One region of the Micrococcus lylae genome, then DNA from elsewhere that is predicted to be linked to it. Evidence: riboswitches for the same ligand, from Rfam matches in the RefSeq annotation. Region 1 holds a riboswitch; each other region holds the start of a gene.
What was found. A riboswitch is a leader RNA that binds a small molecule or an ion and turns the genes downstream of it on or off. The one in region 1 is predicted to bind S-adenosylmethionine.

Region 1 (9,566 bases):
GTGCGGTCGGTTGCGCGCCGGTCTGCGGGCGCCTGTCCCCGTCCACGCGCGGCAGGCGCGCCGTCGGCGAGTGGGACCCCTCACGGTCGGCCGGTGCCGCCGCGTCGTCGCCTCCGGCGTCCTTCGCACCGGCCTTCCTCTGCCCGGCGCCCTTCTCGGCCCCGCCGGCCTCCTCTGCGCCGGTGCCGGCCCTGCCTGCGCCTCCCCGCTCCTCGGAAGCAGGCGAGCCACCCTCCGGAGCCGCTCCGGACGAGGCCGGAGCCGACCCCGCACACGAGGGGAGGCCCGAAGCGGAGGCGGTGCCGCCGTCGTCGGTCAGACCGCCCGGGCGGAGCGGGGTCTCGAGCACACTGAGGCGCTGGGCGTGGATGGCCTCCGGGTGGTCGTGGCGGATGAAGTTCACCAGGTCCTCGCGGACCAGGCAGCGCAGGTCCCAGAGGTCGCCGGAGGTGCGGGCGGAGACCACGGCGCGGATGCGGACCATGCCGCCGAGGGCATCCGTGACCTGCATGGAGGCCTCGCGGCCGTCCCAGAGGTCGGTGGAGGAGAGCAGCTCCTTGAGGCGCTCGCGCAGGTCCTCCATGGGCACCCGCCAGTCCACGTCCATCTCCACGGTGCCGGAGACGGCCGAGCCCACGCGGGTCCAGTTCTCGAACGGCTGGGTGGTGAACTGGCTGGAGGGATAGACCATGCGGCGGCCGTCCCAGAGCTTGAGGACCACGTTGGACAGGGTGATGTCCTCCACGGTGCCGAAGGTGGTGTCCATGGTGACCACGTCCCCCACGCGCACCGAGTCGGTGAAGGCCAGCTGCACGCCGGCGAACACGTTTGTCAGGGTGGACTGCACCGCCAGGGCTGCGATCACGGAGATGAGGCCGGCCGAGGCTAGCAGGCCGGCGCCGAGCGAGCGGACCGCCGGGATGGTCAGCAGGACGACGGCCACGGCCACCACCACGATCACCGCCTGCAGGATGCGGCGGATCAGCACGGTCTGGGTGCGGACCTTGCGCTCGCGGCGGTCGTTGACACCGGCCTCGCGGTAGCGGTCCAGGACCTGCTCCTCCACCACGTTCACCGCGCGGACGGCGGCCCAGGCCAGGCAGCCGACGAAGGCGGCGAGCAGCAGGAAGGACACGAAGGGGAACCACGCCGCCTCCCGTGCCGGGGCCTTCGCCATGGTCACCAGGGCCACGCGGGACATGCTGAAGCCGAGCGCCAGCCCCAGCGGGTGCCGCAGCCGGCGCAGACGCCCCGCCAGCGCCCGCCTCTTGAACAGCACGGCCTGGACCACCAGGAAGCCGAGGAAGACGAGCGCCCAGCCGAGCACGAAGGCCCCGCACACACCGAGCAGCGTGGCCAGCTCCAGCCCGAGGACGCGGACGGTGGCGTCGGCACCCTGCTGCACCTCCTCCGGCACGCCGTCCTGCTGTGTCGCGGAGAACAGGCCGGAGAGGAACAGGGGCATCGGCGCGGCGGCTACAGGCATGTCACCAGTCTGACACCTGGCCCCGGACGGTTCACGGGAGAGCGCAGAATGGAGGCTGGACACCGGTGGCCGGCACCGCGGGGAGCGAGGGCTTCCAGCCGATCGGCCAGCCGGACGAGACAGACCAGCCTGGAGGTTCACCGATGCTCTCCGTCACCGACCTGCGCGACGCCGCCGCAGACACTGATCTGGACGCCGTGGTGCCCCGCGCCGAGGTGGACGTGTCCTCGACCGTCTCCGCGGTCCTGCCGATCATCGAGCAGGTCCGCGCCGGCGGAGCCTCGGCCGTGCTGGAGCTCGGCGAGCGCTTCGACGGCGTGCGTGCCCCAGCCCTGCGCGTGCCGGCCGAGGCGATCGAGCAGGCCCTCCAGACACTGGCCCCGGAGGTCCGCGCCGCACTGGAGGAGTCCATCCGCCGTGCCCGGAAGGTCCACGCCGCGCAGGTTCCCTCTGGCACGGAGGTCGAGCTGGCCGACGGCGCGATCGTGGAGAACCGCTGGGTGCCGGTGGACCGCGTGGGGCTCTACGTGCCCGGAGGCCGGGCCGTCTACCCGTCGTCGGTGGTGATGAACGTGGTGCCGGCCCAGGCCGCCGGTGTGCAGGGCCTGGCCGTGGCCTCGCCGCCGCAGCGCGAGCACGGCGGCCTGCCGCACCCCACCGTCCTGGCCGCCTGCGCCCTGCTGGGCGTGGACGAGGTCTACGCCGCCGGCGGGGCCCAGGCCGTCGCGATGCTCGCCCTGGGTGTGAAGGACGACGACGGCACGCAGGTCTGCGCGCCCGTCGCCATGGTCACGGGTCCGGGCAACGTCTATGTGGCCGCGGCCAAGCGTGCGCTGCTGGGCAGGATCGGCGTGGATGCCGAGGCCGGCCCGTCCGAGATCGCGGTGATCGCCGACGGCACGGCGCAGGCCGCCTGGGTGGCCGCGGACCTGATCAGCCAGTCCGAGCATGACCCGCTGGCCGCCTCGGTGCTCATCACGGACTCCGAGGAGCTCGTCCGGGACGTGCTGGCGGAGGTGGAGCGCCAGGCCCCGCGGCTGCCGCTGGCCGAGCAGATCCGCACCGCCCTGACCGGCCCGCAGTCCGGCGTCCTGCTGGTGCGGGACATGGACCATGCGGTGCAGGTGGCGGACGCCTACGCCGCCGAGCACCTGGAGGTGCACACCCGCAACCCGGAACAGGTGGCCCGCCGGGTCACCCATGCCGGCGCGATCTTCGTGGGCCCGCACGCCCCGGTGCCGCTGGGCGACTACTCCGCCGGGTCCAACCACGTGCTGCCGACCTCCGGCACCGCTCGTTTCTCCTCCGGTCTGAACACCGTGACGTTCCTGCGTCTGCAGCAGCTCATCCGCTACGACGCGCAGGGCCTGGAGGAGCTGATCGACGGTGTCAGCGCCCTGGCCCATGACGAGGGCCTGGAGGGCCACGGCGCCGCCATGCGGATCCGCCGGAGCTGACCGGTGAGCGCCGTCCGTCTGGACGCCTGGCTGTGGGCGGTCCGCATGTACAAGACCCGCTCGGCCGCCACCGCTGCGGTGCGGGGCGGACACGTGCGCGTCAATGGGGAGCCCGTCAAGGCGGCGCACACCCTGGCGGTCGGGGACACGGTGCGCCTGCGCAAAGACCACCGCGAGCGCATCCTGCAGGTCACCGGGCTGATCTCCAAGCGCGTGGGCGCCCCGGTGGCGCAGCGGCAGTACATCGACCACTCGCCACCGCCGATCCCCCGCGAGCTGCTCGCCGTGCCCGTGCGCGAGCGCGGCGCCGGGCGGCCCACCAAGAAGGAGCGCCGCGAGATCGACCGGCTGCGGGGCCGGCGCTGAGGGCGAGTCAGTCCTCACCGACCCGGACGGCCCGGTCCACCGTAGCGTGGACGAGCGGGTCGTGGCTGGCCACGAGGATCGCGGACCCAGCCTGCGCGTGCTCGCGCAGCAGGGCGATGACCTCGCGGGCCGTGGTGGCGTCGAGGTGCCCGGTGGGTTCATCGGCCACGACCAGGTGCGGGTGCTTGGCCAGTGCCCGAACGATCGCCACCCGCTGGGCTTCGCCGCCGGAGAGCCGGGAGGCGGGTGCGCCGAGCCGGTGCCCCAGGCCAAGGCGTTCCAGCTGGGTCCGGACCGTGTCCAGTGCGTCCCGGGGCGAGCCGGCGACAGGCCCGCCGTGGACCCAGATGGCCGCGTTGTCCAGCGCGGACAACTCCCCGATCAGCTCGCAGGACTGGTCCACGTACCCCAGGTGTTCACGCCGGTACCGTGCCAGGGCCTCCGCGGCGAACCCGCCGAGGTCCCCGTCCAGCCCGCCGTCGGGACTGCGGTAGCGGATCCGGCCCGCCAACGGGATCGTCAGCCCGGCAAGATGGCGGATGAGGGAGGACTTCCCGGTGCCCGAACGCCCCCACAGCCCCACGATCTCCCCGGGGTGGAGCGAGAGATCCAACCCCTCGATGAGCACGCGGGTGCCGCCGTCCGGACTGCGGTACCCGACCTGCACGCGGTCGAGGGTGAGAACGGGCGCGATCGCGGTCATGCGGGCTGCCCCTTCCAGGCACGGGCGAGCTGGGCTCGCCGGGTGAACAGGGTGATCAGGAGGGTGAGGAGCAGTCCGAGACCGGCCGCTCCCACCACCGGCGGCAGGTCCACCGCCGGGGTGAGCAGAACCAGCACGAGCCCTGCCACCAGGCCTGCCACGGCCGCCTCGACGGCCAGAGTGGGCAGGTGCCTGACCATCAGCTTGGCCCGGGACCAGCCCGCCAGCAGCAGCACGATAGCCTCAGCACGGACGGTGTCCCCCTCCACGCGATGCAGCTGCACCAGCAGGATCATCCCCACGACGGCGGCCAGCGCCCCCAACGCCAGCCGGAACGGCAGGTCCTGCGCCACGGCGGCCCCGGCCAGCAGGGAGGTGCCAGCCTCGCGGCGGGCCTGCAGGACGACGGCGACCAGCAGCCCCGCCCCCACCGCGACGGCCGCCCGGTAGGCGGCGCCGGTGAGCAGGCGCGGCCATGTGCGGGCTGTCCACCGGGTCAGCAGCGCGGCTGCCGTGCGGGCCGGCCGGGCCGGACCCGTCGACCGGGTGGCGTGCTCCCGGGTGTCGGCGGTCGTGGGACGGGCGGCGGTCACCGCCGTGGTCACGATGGCGGCGGCGAGCACCGCCGTCGCCCCGAGGCCCACGGCCACCAGCGGGGGTTCGACCCCGATGCGTGCGGTCGTGGCCCCGGCCGCGGTGAGCGCGGCGAGGGTGAGGGCGAGCACCATGAGCGTAGGAGCATCCTCCTTCAGGTGGCGTCTCACCGTGGCCCCGCGCGTCCAGCCCTGGAGAGCCAGCACACCGGCCCGACGGCGTCGCGGCCGGGCCGCCGCCAGGATGCACAGGCCTGCCAGGCCGGTCAGCAGCGCGGTCACCGTCATGGCCTGCGCGGTCCCCGCGGACCCGACCGCCGCCGAGACCCGCTGGGAGGCGGCCAGCTCCGGGCCGAGCTGGCGCACGGTGCCCAGCGGGCCGGTGTGGGCTTCGCCGTCGGTGGAGTCGAACCGGTAGGACACCACCTGGAATTGCCGGGGCGAGAGGCTGGAGGCGGCCACGGTGGTCACCGCGAATCCGGCGTCCTTCAGCTGCTGGGCCACTGCGTCGATCGTGGCGAGGTTCTCCGGTGTGAGGTCCTCCCCCACATCGGCCACCCGGACCCGCACGGTGCTGAAGGGCCGTTCCAGCCCGAGGGTGGCGGCCGAGGCCGCGTCGACATAGGCGGCGGGCATCTGGTTGGCCAGGCCGAAGCCGGTGGAGGCAGGCTGCAGACGCACCTCGCGCGGGGTGCCGTCCGGGTCCGCGACGAGGGTCGTGGGCAGCTCCACATCCGTGAGCAGCGGGGCGATCCCCGCCAGGTCCGTGTCCGGTTCGGGGACGAGGGTGCCCACGCTGACCAGCAGCGGGGCGTCGCCCGTGCCGAAGCGACGCCCGTCGTCGGTGGCCGCGTAGTAGGCGGACTCGCGGGACGTGGACGCCGGCAGGGCCCGGGCGACGGCGACCTCGGGCCGGCCGGGGAGCGTCCCAGAGGCGGTCTCCACGCCGGCGGCCTCGGCCAGGTTCCCGTCCGCCGTCGTCGGCCGGGTGAGGGTGCGCGTCTCCTGTACCAGAGACAGACGAGGTGAGTCATAGCTCAGGACCGGGTCCTGGCCCGTGGTCAGCCCGGGCACGGGGATGACGGTGACCCCGAGGCCGAGGCCGCCGAACCGCCCCGAGACGTCGGAGGTGGAGACGTCCTCCTGCGTCGCCAGACCGCCCGTGGGCAGCTCCCAGGTGGGCAGGCCGAGCATGCCGCGCGGACCGGTGGGGTCCCGTGGGTCCACCGGAGCCTGCTCGATGCGCAGGCGGGTGGCCGGTTCGCGGTAGGGCTTGGCGCGCACCTCCAGGGACAAGGGCGCCGAGCCGACGCTCGTGGCGAGCACGGGGACCGCGCTCAGGGACTCCGCGGAGCGACCGGTGGTGTCCGCGAGGATCTGCAGGTGGGCGGGGAGCCGGTCCTTCGCCTCGACGAGCGCACGTGCCTCCTCGGTTGCTGCGCCCGAGAGACGGTCGACCACTGCGGAGAGCGACCCGGCAGGCGAGGACTGGGCGAGCACACGGAACGCGTCCGCGGCGGCCGTGTTGCCGCCGAGGTCCAGCAACGTCGCCTCCGCCGCGGCGTCCACCACCACCATCCGGTTGCCCTGCGGGTCGGGTTCCGCCCACGGGGCGGCCCAGTAGGTGCCGGCGGGGACCTCACGCTGCGCAGGCTCGGGTGTGCGTCCGCGGGGTCCGAGGGCGAGCGTGGGGAGTTCGACGTCCGTGCAGGGGCCGGGCTCAGGAGGAGCTGGATCGCAGACAGCCTGGTCCTCCAGCAGCGGCCGGGCGTCCTCGATCGGGCCATCGTCGGAGAAATAACCGATGAGCGTGGTGTCCATACCGAGCACGGGACGGCGGCCGAGGCCGTCGTCGGTGTGGACACGGGCCTCCAGGTCGAACGCGCGGGGACCCTCCACGCTGCCGTCCGCCGGGTACCCGATCATCACGGCATCCTGGTTGGCCACGCTGCGCACGCCGAGGTCGCCGAGCGGGGCGGCGACCTCGACGCCGGACACCGCGCGGATGCGGTCGAGGTCGGCGGTGCTGAGGCGGTCGGCCGAGCTCGTCCACGCGGCCGTGTCCAGCGGAGCGGAGAGCGCTTCAGAGCTCGGGGCGGCACCGGGGGCGGAGACGACGAGGTCGTAGGTACCGCGCCAGCTGCGATCGACAAGGTCCCGGAGCCGCTGTGTGGCCTGCGCCTGGACGGTGAGGCCCACGACAAGTGTCAGGGCAAGGGCACCGGCCACCAGCCGGAGCATGCGAACGCTCGGCAGAGCCGGCCAGGCGGGAGCGGTGCGGCGAGACGCTTCTCCCGGGGATTCACGTCCCGCCGCGCCCCTTCTCCGAGGCTGCGTCATTCGGAGAGTGCAGTCAGGACGACCCGGAACGGGGAATCGTTGTCCACCGTGACCGTGAAGGTCATGGGTCCGGCCTCTGGCACGGGAGCCGTCGCCGCAGACCAGTCACCGCACGCACCCTCCGAGCCGGCCATCCACGTCTTCTCGTCCTCGCCTTCCCGAGAGGTGTGAATATCCGTCTTACCCGTCGCGTCCGAGGGGCAGAGCAGGATGACCCGCAGAACCGCACCCTTCTGTGCATCCACGGTGATCTCCTGCGAACCGGTCCCGACCGCTTCCTCGAGCACAGACTCCGTCGCCGGGTCGAGGTAGCCGGCATCCGGATGCTGGCGTGAGTACTCGACCAACGTCATCCCGTCCTCCTCGAAGAGAGCGGCCGGAAGCGCCTCCTCAGCGTCCGAGCCTGACGAGCCCGCGCCGGAAGCGGCCGTGGACTCCGCAGAAGATGCGGACGCGTGTGCCGGGTCACTCGATGACGCTGCAACACTGGATTCCCCCGAACTGGACGTCTTGTTGTCCGAGGCGGAGGAGCATCCTGTCATGGCTGTACCGAAGAGAATCGCCGCGACGATAACCGAGGCGCAACGAGTAGATCGCAGGAGGGGGAAGGAGGACATGATTGACCTTCTTGTCATGAGTGAACGAAACGGGAGTGCTCTGGCGCCGAACCTTTCGAGTTCGACGCCGGAGCACTTCCCCTGGGTCAGAGACGGTAGTGCTGAAAGTGGAACTGCTGCCATGGAGTGGTGAACGACCCGCTACGCACGGTCACTACCTTGCAGTTCCTGGTCAGCATCTGGCGCTTCCAAGTTCCCTTAGCCCGCTTGGCACCAATCACGAGCTTGCCACCGTTCTTATAGCTAGCCGGCACCTTCCACGCTCCACTGATCGTATTGGTGGAGGAATAGGTGACACCCACTCGGGTGCCTACCTTGGCCGAAACACCCGCGAGGATTGCACGAACATCACCTGACACCTCGCCCGTAATGTCCCCGCTGACGGCAAACGTTCGTCCAGTCGCGATGGAGAGGGTCACGCCGGGCGCCCCAGACACAGAGGAATAAGCCGAATGGGACTTCTTGAAGGTATTCGAGGTCACATTGACAGTCGTCCAACTCTCCTCTGCACAGTCGGCGTTCGGCGAGATGACACCCCCCTCCGGGGATGAGGTCACCGCCCCCGCTCCCGGGGCTGCCGTCAGCGCAGCTGCCACAACGACCCCTGCCGATACCGCCGACAGCTTCTTCTTGATGTCCATCCACATGATCCGACCCCTTTCAGGTGAACCGGCCGTGGGGCCGCGGGTTGCGGTCTCGAGCTCCCCCCCTCTCTCGAGTAGCGTCATCCTGACCCAGCCGCCCTAGATGTGTCAAGCATCACATTCTGGCAGTGCTCCGCCGAGACTACGGCGCAGGAAAACCGTCGTTTCGCCGCTGCTCGGCACGGCGACGGCATCGGTGTGACCTCGCGTGTCGTTCACAGGGTCGACACCTTTGACGCCCCGGCGTGCCCGCTCCTACCGTGGAGCCCAGAATCACGAGTTCCCGCCATTCACGGCCCTGGCCGGCGGGACGGCAACCCTCTCAACGCTGCAGTGGGGTGCTCCAGGTGAGGATTCGGCCCTCCGGCACCCCGGTTGGGCAAGTACAGCGTCTCTGCGGACACGTCGGTCCGCCCGCCTGCACCGCAGGGCCGCGTCCGTTCCGAAGGGATCCGACGCATGACCACCACCGCACTGCTCTCCCCCGCCACCGCCGCGCATCCGCGGTGGGACGAGGACATCACACCCCTGAACCTGCGCCGAGGACTCGGCGCGTTCCCCACCGGCGCGGTGGCCGTCACCGGCCGGTCGGACGGTGTGGACGAGGTGATGGTGTCCTCCTCCTTCGCCGTGGGGATCTCCTGGGAGCCTGCGCTGGTGTCCTTCTCCGCGCAGAAGTCCTCCCGCACGTGGACGCGTCTGCGGAACGCGGACACCCTCGGCGTCTCCCTGCTCGCCGAGGAGCAGCACCACTTGTGCCGTCAGCTGGCCTCCCGCACCGGAGACCGCCTCGCCGGGCTGGAGCTGCACCGCACGGGCCGGGGCACCCCGTTGCTCGAGGGCTCCTCGCTGTGGTTGGAGACCCGCCTGCACGCCGAGGTGGACGCCGGCGACCACACAGTGGTCCTGATGGAGGTCCTGGGCTTCGCCGACCACACGGACGTCCACGCCCCGGCAGCCCTGCACCACAACGCCTTCACCGGGTTGCGCCCGCTCGCCTGATCCGCCCGGCTCGCCTCCGCCCGCCGGCGGCGGGAGGCACGACGACGGCCGCCCCGCGTCATCCGCCTGTCCCCTCCCTGCGACAGGGCCGGGAGGACAGCGGCCGGTGTACCGCCGTCGTCGGGAAACGTGAGACGATGGGCAAGAAGCAGTTCTCCCTGTTTACCCGTCTTCTTGCAGTACCCGGGCCTGACGGCCAGGGGGCGTTGGTCTTCGCGGTGCAGTGTCACCGCTTCACCCGTGCCGCGACCCCGCTGCACGGCACCGACGCCGACAGCCTGCGCACCGCAGGCGGGCACAGCGAAAGGACACCCCCATGACCGTGGGCACCGTCAAGTGGTTCAACACCGAGAAGGGC
Region 2 (9,566 bases), on a different contig from region 1:
CGGCACTCGAGTGCGCGGTCGACGCCAGCACCCCCACGCCCGCCACACGGTCCGGCCTGCTCACGGCCCACTCCAGGGCCCGGGCGCCGCCCATCGACCCGCCGATCGCGGCATGCCAGCGGGCGATGCCGAGGTGGTCGGCCAGCCGTGCCTCCGCCTCCACCGCATCGCGCAGGGTGATGAACGGGAACCGCGAGCCCCACGGACGTCCGTCCGGGGCCGGGCTCGCCGGGCCGGTGGAACCGGAGCAGCCGCCCACCATGTTCGGCGCCACCACGAACCAGCGGTCCGTGTCCACGGCGCGGCCGGGACCGACGAGCTCATCCCACCAGCCGGTCCTCGGGTCCTGGCGGTGGGCGGCCACGTGGGTGTCTCCCGTGAGGGCGTGGAGGACCAGCACGGCGTTGGTGCCCTCGGCGTTCAGCGTGCCCCACGTCTCATAGGCGAGCTCCACCGCCGGCAGGTGGCCGCCGGTCTCCGTGTCCAGCGGCCCGACGCAGAGCCGGTGGAACCCGCCGGCGGGCAGATCGGTGCGGGTGCCCCTGACGTCCACCGCGGTCACCGGGCCTCCCCTGCGGAGGCGGCCGGGCCGTCGTCGTGCCTCACGGCGCCGGAGGCGGCGGCGAAGCCGGTCTCAAGGTCCGCGAGGATGTCCTCGATCGACTCCAGGCCCACGGAGAGGCGGACCAGGCCCGGGGTGACGCCGGTGGCGCGCTGTTCGTCCTCGGTGAGCTGGGAATGGGTGGTGGAGGCCGGGTGGATCACCAGCGAGCGGACGTCGCCCACGTTCGCCACATGGTGGTGCAGGGTCAAAGCGTCCACGAAGGCCGCGCCGGCCTCGCGGCCGCCGGCGATCTCGAAGGAGACGATCGCACCCGCGCCGCGCGGGAACAGCTCCTTCGCACGGGCGTTCCACCGGCTCGAGGCGTGCTCGGGATGGACCACGGCCTCCACCTGCCCGTGGCCGTCCAGGTACTCGACGACCCGGCGGGCGTTGGCCACGTGGCGCTCCATGCGCAGGGACAGGGTCTCCAGGCCGAGGTTCACCAGGAAGGCGTTGAACGGGGAGATCGCCGATCCGTAGTCACGGAGCAGCTGCACGCGGGCCTTGAGGATGTAGGAGAGGTTCACGCCGAAGGCGCCGTCGGCACCGAGGTCCCGAGCGTAGACGAGGCCGTGGTAGGACTCGTCCGGCTCGGTGAAGCCTCCGAAGCGCTCGGGGTACCTGCCGTAGTCGAAGGTGCCGGCGTCCACGATCACGCCGGCCATGGCCGCGGCGTGGCCGCCGAGGTACTTGGTGGCCGAGTGGGTGACCACGTCCGCACCGTGCTCGATCGGCCGGAACAGGTACGGCGAGGCCAGGGTGTTGTCCACGATCAGCGGGACACCGGCCTCGTGGGCTACGGCGGCGACTCCGGCGACGTCCAGCACATCCCCGCGCGGGTTGCCGAGGGACTCGCCGAAGAACGCCTTGGTCTCCGGGCGGACGGCGGCCCGCCACTGTTCCAGGTCGTCCGGGTCCTGCACGAAGGTGGTCCGGACCCCGACCTTGGCCAGGGTGTGCTTGAAGAGGTTCTGTGTGCCGCCGTAGAGCGAGGTGGAGACCACCACGTGGTCCCCGGCGCCGGCGACGTTGAGGATCGCGAACGTGGTGGCTGACTGCCCGGAGGACAGCAGCAGCGCACCCACGCCGCCCTCGAGCGCGGCGATCTTCTCCTCCACCGCCTGCTGGGTGGGGTTGCCGATCCGCGTGTACAGCGGGTCCAGGTCCGCCAGCGCGAAGCGGTCCGCGGCCACCTGGGAGCTGGGGAAGTCGAAGGACGTGGTCTGCACGATCGGCAGAGCGGTGGCGCCGTGGGCGTGGGGCTGCTCGGCGCCGGCGTGGATCTGACGGGTCTCGAAGCCCCAGGCCTCGGCGGCGGGGGTCTCGGCGTTCGCGGAGGCGCTCGTCTCAGGGGCGCTGTTCTGGGTGGTCATGGCGGACTCCTGGGGCTGTCAGGGTCGGCCATGCCCCCGCACCTCGGACTGCCGTGGACCTTGAGCAGGTCCGGGGCTCTGGCACGCCCGTGCGGGAGCGGGCGCATGACACGACCGCGCTTGCCGGGCCCCGGTCTGGGGCCGGCCTGGTCGTCACCCGGGGCACCCCGCCGCGGTGGGGAGGGTTGCCGGCCAGAATGCCGGGGCACTGGTGCTGGCTCTCGTGACCGTGACGCCAGTGTGGCATCGGGGACACACCGACCGCACACCGGCTCGTCACGATTTCATGTCCTTCGTCACACAGGGCTAGCCTGAGCCTCACGACAGCCCGGCTGACATCCCCTGGGCCGACGAGAGGACGATCTTCGTGAGCACCATCCGCCTGGACCATGTGTCCTACGCCGCCGGCCCCGAGGGCCTCGACGCCACCGTGGAACGGGTTTCCGACGCCCTCGGCGTGGAGCGCGTGAAGGGCGGCGTGCACCCTCGGTTCGGCACCCGCAACGCCCTGTTCCCCATGGCCCACGGCCAGTACCTGGAGGTCGTGGAGGTCCTGGACCACCCGGCGGCGGCGAACGCCCCGTTCGGCCAGGCCGTGCGCTCCCGCTCCGAGCAGGGCGGCGGCTGGATGGGCTGGGTCGTGGCCACAGACGACCTCTCCGCCTTCGAAGAGCGCCTCGGCCGCTCCGCCGTGCCCGGCAACCGCAAGTTCCCGGACGGCCGCGAGCTGACCTGGAAGCAGATCGGCATCAAGGGCCTGATCGCGGACCCGCAGGTCCCGTACCTGGTCTGCTGGGACGAGGGCACCGAGGACCTCCACCCCTCCCTGGCGGCCCCGGCGCAGGCCTCGATCTCCTCGCTCACCCTGGCCGGCTCCCGCGAGCGTGTCCGCTCCTGGCTGGGCCTGGACGATCCGTCCCAGAAGGTCGAGGACCTCACCATCGAGTACGCCGCGCCCTCGGGCACCCCCGGCCTGCTGACCGTACGGTTCGAGACCCCCCGGGGCACCGTCACCCTCTAACGGCCGCCCTCACCCCCGGCGCTCTTCCTGACGGCCTCCCCGGCGCTCTTCCTGACGGCCTCCCCCGGCGCTGTTCCCGACGGCCCCCGGCGCTCTTCCTGACGGCCACCCCGGCGCTCTTCCTGACGGCCACCCCGGCGCTCTTCCCGACGGCCCCCGACGCTCTTCGCCTACTGGTCTGCTGGCCTACTTGTCTACTGGTGAGGACACACCGTCTGGCACCCCTCCTGCGCGGGCGATGAGGGTGAGTCCTCACCAGTTGGCAGGTGTGTCCTCACCAGTTCGCAGGTGTGTCCTCACCAGTTGGCATCGGACGGGGACGGACCGGACGTTGGACAGGGCATCGGACCGGGCCTCGGGCGGGGACGGTCAGGTGCCGAACCAGCCCAGCTGGGCCAGCAGCGGGGCGGCGACGAACCCGGTGACGTCCAGCAGCAGGTGGGCGACGACCAGCGGCATGACGCGGCGCCAGCGCAGGTAGAACAGCACGAAGACGACGCCCATCGCCGCGTTGCCCAGTCCGGGGCCGATGCCCTGGTACAGGTGGTAGCCGGCGCGGAGCACGGCGAGCCCGATCACGATCGTGGTGACGCGGACCGGCAGGAAGGCACCGGTGTCCGTGGTGCGCGGGGCCGGCAGCTGCGGCGCCTGCTCCCCCGCCAGGCCACAGGAGCGCAGCTGCTGCAGATAGGACAGCCGGTCCACCATCCAGGCGACCACGATGACCTCCTCCACCAGCGCATGGCGCAGGGCGGACAGGACCAGCACGGGCACGGCGTACCAGGCGTCGTCCATGGCGGAGCCGACGATCGCCGTGGTGGCGCCGAGGGCGCGGCCTCCCGCGTAGACGGCCAGGGTGCCCACGCCCATCACGAGGAACAGCAGGGCACCCCAGCCGAGGTCCGCCCACGGACGGCGGAAGTCCAGGCCGAACGCGCGGAACGGGTTGCGGCCGTGCAGCCGGACCAGGTGGAGCACGAGGGCCACCGGGACGAGGGCGAAGCCGATGTTCAGCAGCTGGTAGGTGAGGTCGAAGACCCATCGGTTGTTCAGGACCGGGTTGAGGACGGTCGTCTGGTCCTGCAGCGGCCCCTGGGTCATCTTGTCCAGCAGCTGCACCACGGCGTAGACCGCGGACTTGCCCAGGGACAGGCCGAGGACGATCGCAACCTCCCAGCGGACGGTGCGCGCCGAAGGGGCGGGCAGCGCGCCGGAGGGGCGTGCCGTCGTCGGGCACTGGCTGGCCTGGGTGGTGGTTCCGGAGGTGCTCACGTGCGCAGTGTAGGTCCGTCCGCCGGGGGTACGGTGTCAGTCATGGCGTCGGATCCGCTTCCCTCAGAGATCGGGCTCGCGCGCACCTGCGCCGAGCGGCTGCTGCCCCACGTGGACGCCCGGACCGCCGAGCGGCTGACCGGAGCGCGCTGGGACGCCGGACGTGTGGAGGAGTCAGGCCAGTTCCACCGGGTGCTCGTCCTGGACGACGTGGCCGTGCTGCGCATGACGCGGATGGCGGAGGCCGGTGCCGCCCCCGGCACCTGCTGGGCGCCGGACGACTCCCCGGCCTTCCACCTTCCTCGTCGCATGGGCCTGCTGCAGGCGCTGGCCGCACGGGGCCTGCCGTTCTCCGTTCCGGCGCCGCTGTCCGAGGTGTGGCACGCCGAGACGGCTGAGGGCATGCCGCTGACCGCGGCGGTGCTGCAGCCCTACCTGCCCGGCCAGCCGCATCCGGTGCACGAGGGCGACCCGGCAGTGTTGCGCGGGATCGTGGACGCCCTGGACGCCGTGGACGTCACGGACGGGGATGTGGCCGCAGGGCTCGGCCCGGCGTGGGCCTTCCGCGGACCGTGGACGGACGAGCGCATCCAGGCACTGCGGGCGCTGCCGGCGGCGTTGCCGGCCGAGCATGCCGGAGCCCTGCCGCAGTCCTGGCAGGAGGCGGTGGAGGTCATCGCGACGACGGCCCGCACCTGGTTCTCCGAGCCCGCCGTGGCGCCGCGGCTGGTCCACGGGGACCTGGCCGGCCACAACCTGCGCTGGGTGCCCGTCCCCGGCGAGGGCGACGCGGTCGTGTGGAGGCTCGAGGGCATCCTCGACTGGGACCTGGCACATGCCGGAGACCCGGCACGGAACGTCGCGGACCTGGCGATCTGGCACGGCCAGGACCTCATCGACGAGATCGCCCGGGACACGGACGAGGCCGGCCGGGCCCGTGTGTGGCTCGGCAACGCGGCACTCGAGGCGCTGGACGACGCCCGCGCACGGCAGGAGCTCACCGGCCGGCCGCTGCGCTGGGACAAGCTGCTGCGGAAGGTCCTGCCGCGCATCGAGCGGGCGATGACCGCGTTCTGAGCCCCTCGCGCTGTCGCTCGCAGAACCGGCGCCGCCGCGCGCAGTCCGCTCCGCTTCCCAGGCGTTTTCGCTGACGATATGGGAGGGGCCCGGACCGCGGCCGGTCTCGACACTTTCACGAACGAAAGCGCCCGCTGACGATACGGGAGGGGCCCGGACCCCAGCCGGTGAGCCGGTGGTCCGGGCCCGTCTCCTGAGCGTCGCCTCGGGCCGAGCCTCGGCGTCGTCTCGGGTCGATCAGCCCTGCACGGCGGCGCGGGCCTTCACGAAGGCCTGCACGGCGTTCTCCACGTCCTCCTCGGAGTGGGCGGCGGAGAGCTGCACGCGGATGCGGGCGGCGCCCTTCGGGACCACCGGGTAGGAGAAGGCGGTGACGTAGACGCCCTGGTCCAGCATGGCGTCGGCCACGCGCGCGGCCAGCGCCGCGTCGCCGAACATCACGGGGACGATGGCGTGCTCGCCGTCGAGCAGCTCGAAGCCCTCCTCGGTCATGCGACGGCGGAACAGGGCCGCGTTGTCGAAGAGGGTCTTGCGCAGGGCGGCGGAGCCCTCCACGAGGTCCAGGGCGGTGAGGGTGGCGGCCACGATCACCGGGGCCACGGAGTTGGAGAACAGGTAGGGGCGGCCACGCTGGCGCAGCACCTCCACGATCTCCTTGCGGCCGGACACGTAGCCGCCGGAGGCGCCGCCGAGGGCCTTGCCGAAGGTGCCGGTGTAGATGTCCACGCGGTCGGAGACGCCGGCGTGCTCGGGGGTGCCGGCACCGGTGGCGCCCATGAAGCCCACGGCGTGGGAGTCGTCCACCATCACCAGGGCGCCGTACTCCTCGGCGAGGTCGCAGATCTGCTCCAGCGGGGCCAGGTAGCCGTCCATGGAGAACACCCCGTCGGTGACGATCACCGTGCGGCGGGCGCCGGCGCCGTCGTTCAGCTCCTTGGTGGCCTCCAGCTGGGCGCGCAGGTCCTCCATGTCCTGGTTGGCGTAGCGGAAGCGGTGCGCCTTGGACAGGCGGATGCCGTCGATGATCGAGGCGTGGTTCAGCGCGTCCGAGATGATGGCGTCCTCGCGGCCGAACAGGGGCTCGAAGACGGCGCCGTTGGCGTCGAAGCAGCTGGAGAACAGGATGGTGTCCTCGGTGCCGAGGAACGCGGACAGGCGCTGCTCGAGTTCGACGTGCATGTCCTGGGTGCCGCAGATGAAGCGGACGGAGGCCATGCCGAAGCCGCGCTCGTCCAGGGCCTTCTTGGCGGACTCGATCAGCCGCTCGTCGTCCGCCAGGCCGAGGTAGTTGTTGGCGCAGAAGTTCAGCACCGGCTTGGGCTGGGCGTCCTCGGCACCGGCCGCAGTGGCCTGCACGTGGGCGGACTGCGGGGTGGTGATGGCCCGCTCGTGCTTGTAGAGGCCGGACTCGCGGAGCTCGTTCAGCTCGGCGGCCAGCTGGTCCTTGAATGCGTACATCAGAGGTTCCTCCAGTCCAGGACGATCTTTCCGGTGGCGCCGGCACGGGCGGCGTCGAAGCCGCGCTGCCAGTCATGGGCGGGGATGACGTCGGTGACGACCGACTCGATCTGCTTCAGCAGGGCGGGGTTCGACTGCAGCATCGCGGACATCGCGTACCAGGTCTCGAACATCTCGCGGCCGTAGATGCCCTTGATGGTGATCATGTGGGTCACCACGGACTGCCAGTCGATCGCGATCTCCCCGTCCGGCAGCCCGAGCAGGGCGATCTTGCCGCCGTGGTTCATGTTGGCCACCATCTCCTGCAGCGCGGAGGCACGGCCGGACATCTCCATGCCGACGTCGAAGCCCTCCTCCATGCGCAGCTCGGCCTGGGCCTGCCTGATCCGCTGGGCGGAGACGTCGATCGCGGCGTCGGCACCCATCTGCGTCGCCAGTTCCAGGCGCGCCGGGGAGACGTCGGTAATGGCGATGCGGCGGGCCCCGGCATGGCGGGCGATGCCGATGGCCATCAGGCCGATCGGCCCTGCGCCGGTGATGAGCACGTCCTCGCCGACCAGCGGGAAGGACAGGGCGGTGTGGACGGCGTTGCCCAGCGGGTCGAAGATCGCGCCGACCTCGGGGGTGATCGCGTCGTCCTTGTGCTGCCACACGTTGGACTCCGGGATCACCACGTACTCGGCGAAGGCGCCGTCTCGCTGCACGCCCACGGAGACGGTGTTGATGCACATCTGGCGGCGGCCGGCACGGCAGTTGCGGCACATGCCGCAGACCACGTGTCCCTCGCCGGAGACACGCTGGCCGACGGCCACGTGCTCCACCATGTCCCCGACCTCCACGACCTCCCCGTAGAACTCGTGGCCCGGGATCATGGGGGCCTCGATCATCGCCTGCGCGGCGGCGTCATAGGCCTCGATGTGCAGATCGGTGCCGCAGATGCCGGTGGTGTGCACGCGGATCTTCACGTCGTGCGGGCCGCACACGGGCTCAGGGCGGTCGGTGAACTCGAAGCCGGCGTGGGGGCCGGACTTGTACAGGGCCTTCATGGGTGTGGGGCTCTCCTGATGAGGTCGGTGGTCGAAGCCGCCCCGGGGGTGCTGCGGCGGCTGCGCTGCTCAGGGCGCGACGTCGACGGTGCGCCACCCATGAGGGTACTGGCAATGCGGCGCCGCGCCGAGCCTGTCCTGTCGAGCGGAAGCGACGTCGCGGTCCGCGATGCCGGAGAGCGGCCCGCCGGGTTCGCTCCTTCCCTCAACGGTGGCCGAGCGCAGTGTCCAGCGCCGATGTGAGCCACGCGCGCGCCCGGTTCCTCACAGGTTCCAACACCGCTTCGGGGTCGTCCACCAGCGGCTCGGACGGCCGGAGATGGGCTTCATTCGGCAGGTCCGCGCTGGTGCGGCCGAAGAGGGCCAGCAGAGTGTCGATGCGCGCGTTCTGTCCGCCATCGCGGGGAAGCACCACGACCGGAACGCGAAAAAGGATGCTGAAGAGCGTGGCGTGGAAGGAGTCGGTGACCACATACTCAGCGTCCCGGATGGCTCGGAGGAAGGCTTCGGCCCCTGCGTGTCGTGCGGCCCGAGGACCCGACGGGTGGAGGATGTCATGACGGTCCAGCCCCTCAGCTGCGGCCCTGGACTGCACAGCATCCACGACGTCGCTCCCGTTCCGGTACAACAAGTACGTCGCCACGTAGGGACGGACGCTCCTCGGCGGTGCGTCCTCGGAAAGTCGTCTCCAGAAGTCCGCATCGTGCAGGAGCGTCGGGTCGGGCATGACCGGCGGTCGTCGGCCACAGGTCTGTTCCACGAGGTCCGCAGCCGCAGTCTCCCGGACGGATACGGCCGCCATCTCGGGAAGAAGCCTGCGGAAGACGGGTTCGGCCTCCCCGAAAGAGTCGGCTCCGATGCTCGCCGCATAGGCGATCCGCTTGTGGGGGGAGGCGAAGTGCAGCAGGTCCATCGGGCATCCGCGACGGTAGTGGGGGTTCCACACCTGGTCCGAGCCGACGACGAAGGCGTCGAACTGGTCATCCAGACCGATGAGGTCCTCCGGACGCCGATAGATGCCGTCGGAGACCACCATCCGACCGCGAGTGAATCGGGTGAGCGCACGCGTGCGCTCGGCGCGGGCCGTGGCGGCCCGGGCTGCGGCGTCGTCTCTGCGGAGCCTGGCTCGCAGGACCTTCGGCAACACGCGCACTCCCGGCGGGACGTCACGCCACAGGCGGAACCTGACCGCTTCCCGGACTCGTGCGGCACGTGTGCCGCCGACGTCCTCGTGCCCCGAGACAGACACCGGGTCCGCACCGGGAGCATAAGGGTAGTTCTCCAGGACCACCGGAGCGTGGCCCTCCTGCCTCAACGCCTCGACGAGAGCGTAGTTCTGGAGCCTGTTGCCCACGTTGTCCATGTCGAAAATGCTCAGCACACCGATGCCGGCCTGGGACGTCATCGTCGACCCTCTCCCTGTTCTCAGCTTCTCAGCCGCCACGCCGTGCCCGCACTCGACGCATGGCGCTGCGCACCGCCGACCGCAGCCACGGGGCGTGCCGTTGCAGGGCACCGGCGACTCGTTTCTGGACGGACCGCTCATAGAGACGCTGATAGGCCCAGACGGTCGGACGGACGGCGTCCCTGAACCGGCCGAATTCGCCCGTCGCGCGCGTGTGGTCGAACGCACGGTCGGCCTCCGAGATGAGCGCCTCACGCATGTCGTACACCTCGGCTCGCCAGGTCGGAAGCGCCCCGTCGGGGCGGACGCG
Region 3 (9,566 bases), on a different contig from region 1:
GCCATGACCGGCGACGGCGTGAACGACGCCCTGGCGCTGAAGTCCGCGGACCTCGGCATCGCCATGGGCAACGCGGCGCCCGCCACGAAGGCGGTCTCCCGCCTCGTGCTGCTGGACGGGAGGTTCGCGCGCCTGCCCTCCGTGCTCAAAGAGGGCCGCCAGGTCATCGCGAACATGGAGCGCCTGGCGCACATCTATCTGACCAAGACCACCTACGCCGCCTTCTTCGGGGTGGTCTTCTCCCTGCTGTTCTGGCAGTTCCCGCTGCTGCCGCGTCAGGCCTCCACGGTGGACTTCCTGATGATCGGCCTGCCGACGTTCTTCCTGGCACTGCTGTCCAACCCGCGCCGCTACGTGCCCGGATTCCTGAAGCGGGCCCTGCTGTTCGCGGTCCCGTCCGGCACGGTGATCCTGCTCGGCCTGCTCGCCCTCGGCGCCTACATCCGCCTGTTCGCCGCCGTCCCGGCCTCGCCCGCCCAGCAGCAGGCGGCCGCCATGATCACGCTGACGCTCATGGGCCTGTGGGTGCTCACGGTGATGACGCGACCGTTCACGAAGCGCACGGCGGTCCTCGTGCTGGCCATGTACGCCCTGCTCGCCCTGGTGCTGGCCGTGCCGGCGTCCCGCTGGTACCACCTGATCGAGGTGCCGGCCCCGGACCTGCTGGCCGCCGCGGTGACGATCGCCGTGGCCGGATGCGCCCTGATCGAGCTGGTCCACCGCGTCCACCACGCAAGAGTGGTGAGGCCCACGCTCCACCCCGTCCCACCTGCGGCTTCGCAGGCCTGACACCACACGCCCTGGGCTGAATCCGCGCCCAGACGTTGACCTGGCGGCCTCGGTACGGCAACAGTGGGACTCAAACGGCGGATGGGCCTGACGAGTGGGGCCGCCTCGGCTCCGCAGCCCACCGCCCCCGTTCCTACAGAAGGAGAATGGACATGCGTCTGATCACCCTTGGCGTCGGTGCCGCCCTCGGCTACTTCCTCGGTTCCCGTGAGGGCCGCCAGAACCTGAACAAGATGACCAACAACGCCCAGAAGTTCTGGAACGACCCGAAGACCCAGGAGAAGGTCTCGCAGGTCCAGGGCCAGGCCACCCAGAAGTGGGAGGAGGCCAAGTCCAACGAGAAGGTCCAGAACCTGACCTCCACCGTCCAGCACAAGGTGGACGACGCGAAGGGCAAGGTCTCCGGCAACGGCGACAGCGCCGTCAAGGCCGACGCCGACGTGGTCTCCGACCCGTCCACCCCGATGTCCTCCGAAGGCCCGGCCGGCGCTCAGAACTGAGCCGTCTGCGCCTGAGGCGCGATGCGAAGGCCCCCGATCGTTCCCGGTCGGGGGCCTTTGTGCGCATGCACACCAGCCGGACGGTCAGCCCTGACCGTCGAGTCCGGGCGGTCAGCCCTGGCCGTCGATGCCGGGCGCCTCGCGGACCTCGTCTTCCGCGGGGGCCTCGACCTCCTCCACCGAATCCCAGTCGGAGAACGCCATCTCGGTGGCAGGGGCCTTCTCACCGTCCTCGCCCTCTTCACCCCGGAGCTCCAGGGCGAGGAGCTCGCCGTCCGAGTCCACCACGAAGGCGTGCACCAGGGACATGTCGAGCTCGTTCAGGGCGGCCGCACCCTGGTCCAGACCGTCGGAGTCCTCCCCCTCGGTCTCCGCTTCCTGGGCAGCGGACTCGGCGATGTCCTGGGGGATCTCATAGCGGTAGGCCTTCTCACCGTCGCGGTCGACCTCCTGCGCCTCCGCGTCAACGCCCTCGAGGGCGCCGGCGTCAGGAAGCTTGGCCAGCATCGACTCACGCAGAGAGCCGATCATGCCCCTCTGGTCTTCCGGGACGTCCTGGGCGATCCACTTGTCCCCCAGGCCCATCATCGATTTGGCGTTCTGGTCCAGGTCTTCGCCGTCCACGTCCATGCGGATGTAGCCCTTCTCTCCGACCTCGCGCACCTCCATGGAGAAGTCCCCCTGGTCGGCCTTCATGCGCATGGTCAGCTGGCCGTTCGGCTCCCCGGTGCTCCCGGAGGCCTCGAGGGTGCCGGAGGCCGCACCGCCCTGCAGCGCCTCCTCGGGAAGCTCCGCCGTGAGCCGGAAGGACTCGGCCTCCGCGAGCTGCTCCCGGACGCCGTCCCATGCCTCACCAGCGGAGTCCGGGCCGCCGCAGGCGGAGAGCGTCAGGGCGGCCGTGACGGCCAGGGCGCCCAGGCCGAGGCGGGACAGCGCACCTGCGGCGGAACGGTCGGCGGCGGTGCGGGGCGTCGAGGAGAACACGCGGGGATCCTTCCGTCGGGGTGCAGGGATCTGTCCTCCACGGTACCCGGCGGGCGCTGCGGCCGGAGGCGGGGGACCGTCGGCGGGGCGCTGCCGCCGGAGGCGGGCGCAGCGGCCGAAGGCGGGGCGCCCGCCGGGGGCGAGGGGCCGCCGGGGGCGAGGGGCCGTCGTCGGGAAGAGGGCCCGGATCAGCCCAGGGTGACCTGCGCGGCCCGGTGGGTCGGCTTCACCCGGTCTCCGGCGCCGAAGAGCTTGTGGCGCAGCGTCCCGTCCGTGTACGCGGTCTTGTAGCGGCCGAGCCTCTGCAGCTGAGGCACCACGAACTCCACGATGTCCTCGAAGGTGCCGGGAGTGATGTGGTAGGCGAGGTTGAAGCCGTCCACGTCCGTCTCGTCGGCCCAGTCCGCGAGCTGACGGGCCGCGGACTCACCGCCGCCCACGATCACGGGACCGAAGCCGCCGATGCCCACCCACTCGGCGAGCTTGCGCACCGTCCACTCCTCGTCCGTGCCGGAGGCCTTCTGGAAGGTCTCCACGGTGGACTGGATGGCGTTCGACTCCACGTCTCCGATCGGCTCGTCCAGCTCGTACCGGGACAGGTCGATGCCCATCCAGCCGGACATCAGCACGAGGCCGCCCAGCGAGTCCACGTACTGTGCCAGGTCGTCGTACTTGGCCCGCGCGTCCTCGTCGGTGGCGCCGGTGACCACGGTCTGCATCGCGAAGATCTTCACGTCGTACGGGTCGCGGCCGGCCTCCGCCACCGCCTGGCGGATCTTCTTCACGGTGGCCGCCGCCAGCTCCTTCGTGGGGGAGTTGATGAACACGGCCTCGGCGTGCTTGCCGGCGAAGGCGCGGCCGCGTGTGGAGGCGCCGGCCTGGTAGATCACGGGGGTGCGCTGCACGGACGGCTCGGTGACGGCGTGGCCGGGGACCTTGAACCACGTGCCCTCGTGGGCGATGTCATGGACCTTGGCCGGGTCCGCGAACACACCAGAGGCCTTGTCATAGACGACGGCGTCCTCCTCCCAGGACTTCTCGAGCAGCTTGTACACGACGTCGAGGTACTCATCCGCGTGGTCGTACCGTTCGTCGTGCTCCATCTGGTCGTCCTGGCCCATGTTCTGGGCGGCGGAGGGCAGGTAGCCGGTGACCACGTTCCAGCCCACGCGGCCGCCGGTGAGGTGGTCGAGCGTGGCGAGGCGGCGTGCGAATGGGTAGGGGTGCTCATAGGCGGTGCCGGCGGTGACGCCGAAGCCGAGGTGCTCGGTGACCGCGGCCATCGCGGAGACGAGCAGGAACGGATCGTTCACGGGGGTCTGCGCCCCGGTCCTGACGGCGGCCTCGGAGGTGCCGCCGTACACGGAGTACGGGCCGAGGACGTCGGCGATGAACAGCCCGTCGAACAGGCCCTTCTCCAGCGTCTGCGCCAGGTGCGTCCAGTAGCCGAGGGTGTTGTAGTCCCGGGCGCGGTCCTCCGGGTGCCGCCACAGCCCGGGCGACTGGTGGGCCACGCAGTTCATGTCGAACGCGTTGAAGAGGATCTCGCGGTTCGTGTCCGGACCGGCGGATGCTGCGGCTCCGGCCTTCTCGGCAGTGCTCATGGGGTGCTCCTTCAGCGCTTCTGGTGCGGGAACCGGCCTCGGCGGGGTGCGCGAGTCCGGGCGGCTGGGACCATGCAACGCCTCCGCCGGTGTGCTGCGGTAGTCGGTTGCCGCAGAGGCTTCACGACGGCGGCGCCGTCGCCTCGCGTGCCTCCGGCGCCGGGTTCGTGACGTCGCCGTCGGGCCGAACCAGGGGGGCCATCGCGCCGAACCAGAGGAAGTGGCCACTTCGGCATGCCGCGAAGGGACCGAAGTCTCTGGCTCGACGACGGCGGCGGGCCGAATCAGGGGAGTCGCCGCGCCGAACCAGAGGAAGTGGCCACTTCGGCATGCCACGAAGGGACCGATGTTTCTGGCTCGACGGCGGCGGGCCGGAAGCGCAGTCCGGTAGGGTGACGGCCATGTTCCATGTGATGAAGCTCCACGCCTGATCCGACGCGATCGCACCCCCTCGCCCCGTGCGAGGGGTCTTGACCGTGTCCGGATCCCATAGAGAGCTCTTCCATGAACACCCCTCCCCTGCCGGGGCCGCATCCTGCCCCTGCTCATCACTCTGGCGGGCGTGCCGCCGCCGACCTCGGAACCCGCCGCAGACTTCTGGCCTCCAACGGCCTCGATGCCGCCGGCGTGCAGCTGCTGGACACTGTGCTGGCGGTCGTCGTGGTCACCTCGCTCGGCTTCGGCGCAGCCGAACTCGGCCTGCTGAACGCCCTCGGCGCACTGTCCTTCCTACTGCTCGCCGTGCCGATCGGCGCGGCCACCGACGCCTGGGGACCGGCCCGCATGCTCGTCGCCTCACTGGCGACGAAGACCGTGCTGGCCGGGACCATGCTCGGCCTCTACGTGAGCGGGGTGCTGTCCACAGCGGCGGTGCTGGTGCTGGCCACGCTGCTGGGCGTCTGCACGGTGGCGAGCGAGAATGCGCAGACTGCGGTGGTCCCGCAGGTGACCGCTCGAGACCAGGTGTCCGCCCTCGTCTCGCGGATGGCGGCCGCAGACGCTGTCGCCGGGATCGTGGCACCGGGCGGCGCAGGTCTCCTGCTCGCCCTGTCCGCTCCGGGGGTGCCGTGGGGCGTGGCTGTCGGGCTCTTCGTCCTCGCCCTGGTCGGGGTCCGTGCGCTGGTGCGCAGAGTCAGCAGTGTCGGCCGCCAGGACGCGGACGGCGGGGCGGACGACGTGGTCGCCACAGATGCAGACGCCGACGTCGAGACCGGTGACGGACCAGACACCGACGGCCAGGGTCTGCGCGAGGGCTGCACACCAGAAGCACCCAGGCCCGGCCTGCTGCACGGATTCCGGATCATCGCCGGGAACCGCCTGCTGCTGGCGACCACTCTGCTCGTCACCGCCGGCAACATCGGCCTGGCGGTCGGGGACACGGTGGAGCCGCTGCTGGTGCTGCGGCACCTGGACCTCGGGCCGGCGTTCTTCGGCCTGCTGGGCACGGTGGCCGCCGTCTCGGCGCTGGCGGCGAGCGCCGTGGCCTCACGGATCACCGAGGCAGTGGCACCGCGGAGGCTGTTCGCGTTCGGGGCGCTGGTCCAGGCCGGGGTGGCCACACTGCCGCTGGCCGCGTATCTGCGTCCGGAGGCCGGGAGCGTGCTCATGGCTCTCTTCGCCGCCCTGTGGGCCCTCACCCTGACGGTGACCAACGTGGCCGGGGCCGCCTTTGCGGCACAGACGGTGCCCCCGGGATCCCTCGGCCGCACCTTTGCTGCACGGCGCATGGTGACCATGGGATGCGTCCCCGTGGCCGCCCTCGGCGGAGGGCTGCTGGGCGAGCTCGCCGGCCTGGCCGCTCCACTGGTGCTCTGGCCGGCGCTGGCACTGATCGCGGCGGCGGCCTTCTTCGTGCTGACCCGCCCGCCTCAGCGTTCGGCCGGCACGTCCCCGGCGGAGGTGTAGGCGATCGGCACGGTGCCGTTGACCAGGTGGTCCCCGGCGATGCGGACCTTGAAGGAGGCCGGGTCATGGGTGGCGATGGTGCGGGCATTGCGCCAGTGGCGGTCCAGCTGCAGGACGGTGGACGTCGACGACGCCCCGAGGGTGTCGAAGATGTGCGTGCAGACATCGAGCACGAACTGCGGCACCACCGCCTGGGCACGGTAGGCGGCGATCATGGCGTCGTCCCAGGCGGAGGCGAGGCGGCCGTCGTCGTGGTTCCCGCCCGCCTCCAGGCCGGCGGCGACGTCCATGGCCCGGCCCACCACGCGGACCATCTCCTCGGCGGCCGAGACCTGCCCGGCCATGCGCCCGACGATCTCCAGCAGCTGCGGGTCCTGCTGCGGGCGCTCGGCGGTGCCGGTGTTGAAGGTGCGGCGGCGCCGGCGCAGCAGGTCCACGCCCTCGGCGAGCGCGGCCCGGGCGACGCCCACCTGCAGCGCCAGCAGGGATGCCTCCTCCAGCACCGGGACCGGGCCGTGGGGGCGCGGGATCTCCAGCAGGTCCTCGGCGGCGGCGCCGTCCAGCAGCACCGAGCCGGTGGCGGTCATGCGCTGGCCGAAGCCGTCCCAGTCGTCCTTGATGCGCACCCGTGGCTGGCGGACGCGGACCACGGCCACGGCACGCTCGGGCTCCCGGACCACGCCGCCGGCGCGCTTGGAGTTGCGGCGGGACACCAGGTCCGCACCCTCCATGCCGACCGTGACGATGGTCCACGTGGCGAAGGCGGTGCCCGTGGCGTAGTACTTCTCACCCGTGACCACCCAGGTGCCGCCCTCGTCCTTCGTGGCGGTGGTGGCGGCCTTCCCCGGGGCGGCGCCGGAGCGCTCGGCGAGCGCGGAGCCGCCCCACTCTCCGGAGGCCAGGTGCCTGAGCCAGCGGCGTCGGATCTTCTCAGGCTGGTCGTCCACCGCGGCCACGAACACCAGGTGCGAGCGCCACAGATGGGCGGTGTTCACGTCCTGGGCGGCCAGGTCCATGAGCAGGCGCAGCACGTCCTCGTGCCCGGCCCCCTCGCCGCCGGCCTCCGCGGGGACGGAGACCATCCCGAGCCCGGCCTCCCGCAGCTGCTGCTGCACCGCGAACGGCAGGTGCCGGCCGGCCTCACGCGCCCGGTCGCCCTTCCCCACCGCGGCGAAGAGGTCGGTGAAGCGGTCGGCGAGGTCGGTGTAGGTGCTGCTCATGGCATCCATGCTGACACGACGACGGCCGCTCGGGCTGGGTGCGCACCGTGCGTCTCACGGTGCGCACCGAAAGCCCCTCCCCTCGATCCGTTCCGGAGCGCTTCGGGCGTGCTCCGGAACGGATCGAGCCCCCGGATTCGCGGGTCCCCGAGAAGACAGCGCCCTCGATCCGAAAGAGAGTACGCGGCGCGGTCTCCGCTTCGGATCGAAGGTGCTGGGGTCGAGGGCTCTTACCCGGGTGTGGGTGGAGAACAGGGACGCGGTGGCGTAGCCCTTGCGCCCGGTGAGGACCGCGCCGCCGCCCGGACGGGGCTCGAGCCGGGTGTTGAGGGTGCCCAGTGCGTTGCCCGAGGTCTCCGTGGATGCGTTGCCCACGGTGGCTCCCTCGAGGATCAACCGGTACCAGCGCTCCTGCTGGGCGGACGATTTGTGGCGCAGGGACTCCAGGAACCCGTAGTGGGAGCGGTACTGGTGGGCCACGTTCGAGTCGGCGGCCGCCAGCTCCACCAGCAGGGCGGTCAGCGTCCGCACGCTCACCTCCGGTCCCCCGTGGGAGCGGGGAACGCGCAGGGTGGCGAAGCCGGCGGCGTTGAGCTCGCGGATCTGCTCGTACGGCAGGGTGCGGTTCACGTCCCGCTCGGCGGCGCCGGCGGCGATGCGCTCGAAGATCGGGGCGAACCGCTGCCGCAGTCGAGCGAGGTCGTCGGTGTCCGGGACGTCCGGGGTGACGGCCAGCGGCGGACGGGTGGGGACCGCGTTCACGGTCGGGTCGTGGGGTGCGGTGAGGGGCGCGGACATGCGCGGGCTCCTTTCCATCGGTCCCGGCGGTAGCACCGTCCCGACCCTGCCGGGCAGGGATGAGGGGGTTGCTGCGGCGTCGTCGATCCGGATCTCTCGGCCGCTCTGGATGGGTCGGCCACAGCACAGCACGGCCCCGCCCGGCCACGGAAGGCAGCCGCCTCACGTCCGTCATGGACACCCTCGCCGGACGGGCGTCGCCCGTCGGCGCCGCCCAGATGACCTGGCGCAACGCGTCCACGCCCACCAGCCGGACCGGCACCGCGTCTGCGGCACACCGCGGGCCTACCGTGGATGCGCACACCATCCGGAGCGGCACCAGAGACCTGGCTCTTCGACGCCGCAGCAACCCGGGTCCGCCGCCTCCCCGCGGGCTGCGGGTGCTCCCGCCAGGACCGATGGAAGGAGACACCCCATGCCCGTGTCCGCAGCCGGCACCGCCGCGGCCGTCGCCGAGACGGCCCTCCCCGCGCCGGATCCCGTCCGCGGCCCGAACGACGGCGTCCCCGCCGCCGCCCTGGCCACGCTGCCCGGTCCGCTGCCGCAGTCCCTGGTGGACGCAGCGGACCCGGACGTCCACCCGGGACGGCCCGCGGGACGGGCCCATGGAGGTCGGGGCGACGGCGCCGTCGTCGCCGAATCCGACCGACTCGCCCTCTGGGAGGCGGTGGGCCGCCGGCTGACCTGGGACACGGACTTCACCCAGGTGACGGACACGGTCCCCACGGACGCGGCCGCCGGGGCCGCCCCGCAGATCCGCTGGTACGCGGACGGGCGGCTCAACGTGGCGTACAACTGCGTGGACCGGCACGTGGAGGCCGGGCGTGGGGAGAAGGTGGCGCTGTACTTCGAGGGCGAGCCCGGGGACCGCCGGGCGGTGACCTACGCGCAGCTGCAGCGCGAGGTCGCCCAGGCCGCGAACGCCCTCGAGGAGCTGGGCATCGAGGCGGGCGACCGCGTCGTCGTGTACCTGCCCGTGCTCGTGGAGACGATCGTCATCACGCTGGCGTGCGCGCGGATCGGCGCCGTGCACTCGCTCGTGTTCGGCGGGTTCTCGGCGGAGGCGCTGCGGTTCCGCGTCGAGGACACCGGGGCGAAGCTGCTGGTCACCACGGACGGCCAGTTCCGCCGGGGCACGGCCGTGCCGGTGAAGGCCAACGCGGACGAGGCCGTGTCCGGGGACAACGCGATCGAGCACGTCCTCGTCCTGGACCGCACCGGCCACCGGGACATCCCGTGGACCGAGGGCCGGGACCTGTGGTGGCACGACGTCGTGGACCGCCAGCCGGACGTCCACACCCGGCGCGCCTTCGACGCGGAGCACCCGCTGTTCATCATGTACACCTCCGGCACCACGGGGCAGCCGAAGGGGCTCGTGCACACCTCCGGCGGGTACCTCGCCGCGGCCTCGTGGACGCACGACTTCCTGTTCTCCCACCCGGACCCGGCACGGCGCGACGACGACGTCCACTGGTGCACCGCGGACCTGGCCTGGGTCACCGCCCACACCTATGAGATCTACGGGCCGCTGAGCAACGGCGTCACCCAGGTCATCTACGAGGGCGTGCCGAACGCCCCGCACCCGGGCCGGCACTTCGAGGTCATCCAGCGCTACGGGGTGACCAGCTACTACACGGCTCCCACACTGATCCGATCGCTGATGGGCTGGCACCCGGACGGCGTGCCCGCGGAGTACGACCTGTCCTCGATCCGCCTGATCGGCACCGTCGGCGAGGCGGTGAACCCGGAGGCCTGGGTGTGGGCGC

Region 2: linked by a shared signal. The riboswitch ahead of FM125_RS10820 (O-acetylhomoserine aminocarboxypropyltransferase/cysteine synthase family protein) and the one ahead of FM125_RS11330 (flavin reductase family protein) in region 1 are both predicted to bind S-adenosylmethionine.
Region 3: linked by a shared signal. The riboswitch ahead of FM125_RS03775 (acyl-CoA dehydrogenase family protein) and the one ahead of FM125_RS11330 (flavin reductase family protein) in region 1 are both predicted to bind S-adenosylmethionine.

The regions. Positions count from the first base shown of each region.
Region 1 is NZ_FUKP01000073.1:776-10,341, reverse strand. Features, by position in the region: gene FM125_RS11365 (mechanosensitive ion channel domain-containing protein) at 1-1,486, opposite strand, end outside; gene hisD (histidinol dehydrogenase) at 1,630-2,943, shown strand; gene FM125_RS11355 (RNA-binding S4 domain-containing protein) at 2,947-3,309, shown strand; gene FM125_RS11350 (ABC transporter ATP-binding protein) at 3,317-4,012, opposite strand; gene FM125_RS11345 (hypothetical protein) at 4,009-6,834, opposite strand; gene FM125_RS12365 (hypothetical protein) at 6,942-7,562, opposite strand; gene FM125_RS11335 (hypothetical protein) at 7,649-8,203, opposite strand; SAM riboswitch class IV at 8,478-8,598, shown strand; gene FM125_RS11330 (flavin reductase family protein) at 8,666-9,208, shown strand; gene FM125_RS11875 (hypothetical protein) at 9,346-9,528, shown strand; gene FM125_RS11325 (cold-shock protein) at 9,525-9,566, shown strand, end outside.
Region 2 is NZ_FUKP01000067.1:178,291-187,856, reverse strand. Features, by position in the region: gene metX (homoserine O-acetyltransferase MetX) at 1-562, opposite strand, end outside; gene FM125_RS10820 (O-acetylhomoserine aminocarboxypropyltransferase/cysteine synthase family protein) at 559-1,977, opposite strand; SAM riboswitch class IV at 2,089-2,206, opposite strand; gene FM125_RS10815 (VOC family protein) at 2,345-2,998, shown strand; gene FM125_RS10810 (CPBP family intramembrane glutamic endopeptidase) at 3,368-4,270, opposite strand; gene FM125_RS10805 (phosphotransferase family protein) at 4,313-5,347, shown strand; gene FM125_RS10800 (glycine C-acetyltransferase) at 5,585-6,805, opposite strand; gene tdh (L-threonine 3-dehydrogenase) at 6,805-7,851, opposite strand; gene FM125_RS10790 (polysaccharide pyruvyl transferase family protein) at 8,057-9,295, opposite strand; gene FM125_RS10785 (Coenzyme F420 hydrogenase/dehydrogenase, beta subunit C-terminal domain) at 9,285-9,566, opposite strand, start outside.
Region 3 is NZ_FUKP01000022.1:10,274-19,839, reverse strand. Features, by position in the region: gene FM125_RS03805 (HAD-IC family P-type ATPase) at 1-789, shown strand, start outside; gene FM125_RS03800 (YtxH domain-containing protein) at 942-1,289, shown strand; gene FM125_RS03795 (hypothetical protein) at 1,401-2,273, opposite strand; gene FM125_RS03790 (LLM class flavin-dependent oxidoreductase) at 2,462-3,877, opposite strand; gene FM125_RS03785 (MFS transporter) at 4,382-5,782, shown strand; gene FM125_RS03780 (acyl-CoA dehydrogenase family protein) at 5,746-7,002, opposite strand; gene FM125_RS03775 (acyl-CoA dehydrogenase family protein) at 7,057-7,800, opposite strand; SAM riboswitch class I at 7,812-7,916, opposite strand; gene FM125_RS03770 (AMP-binding protein) at 8,216-9,566, shown strand, end outside.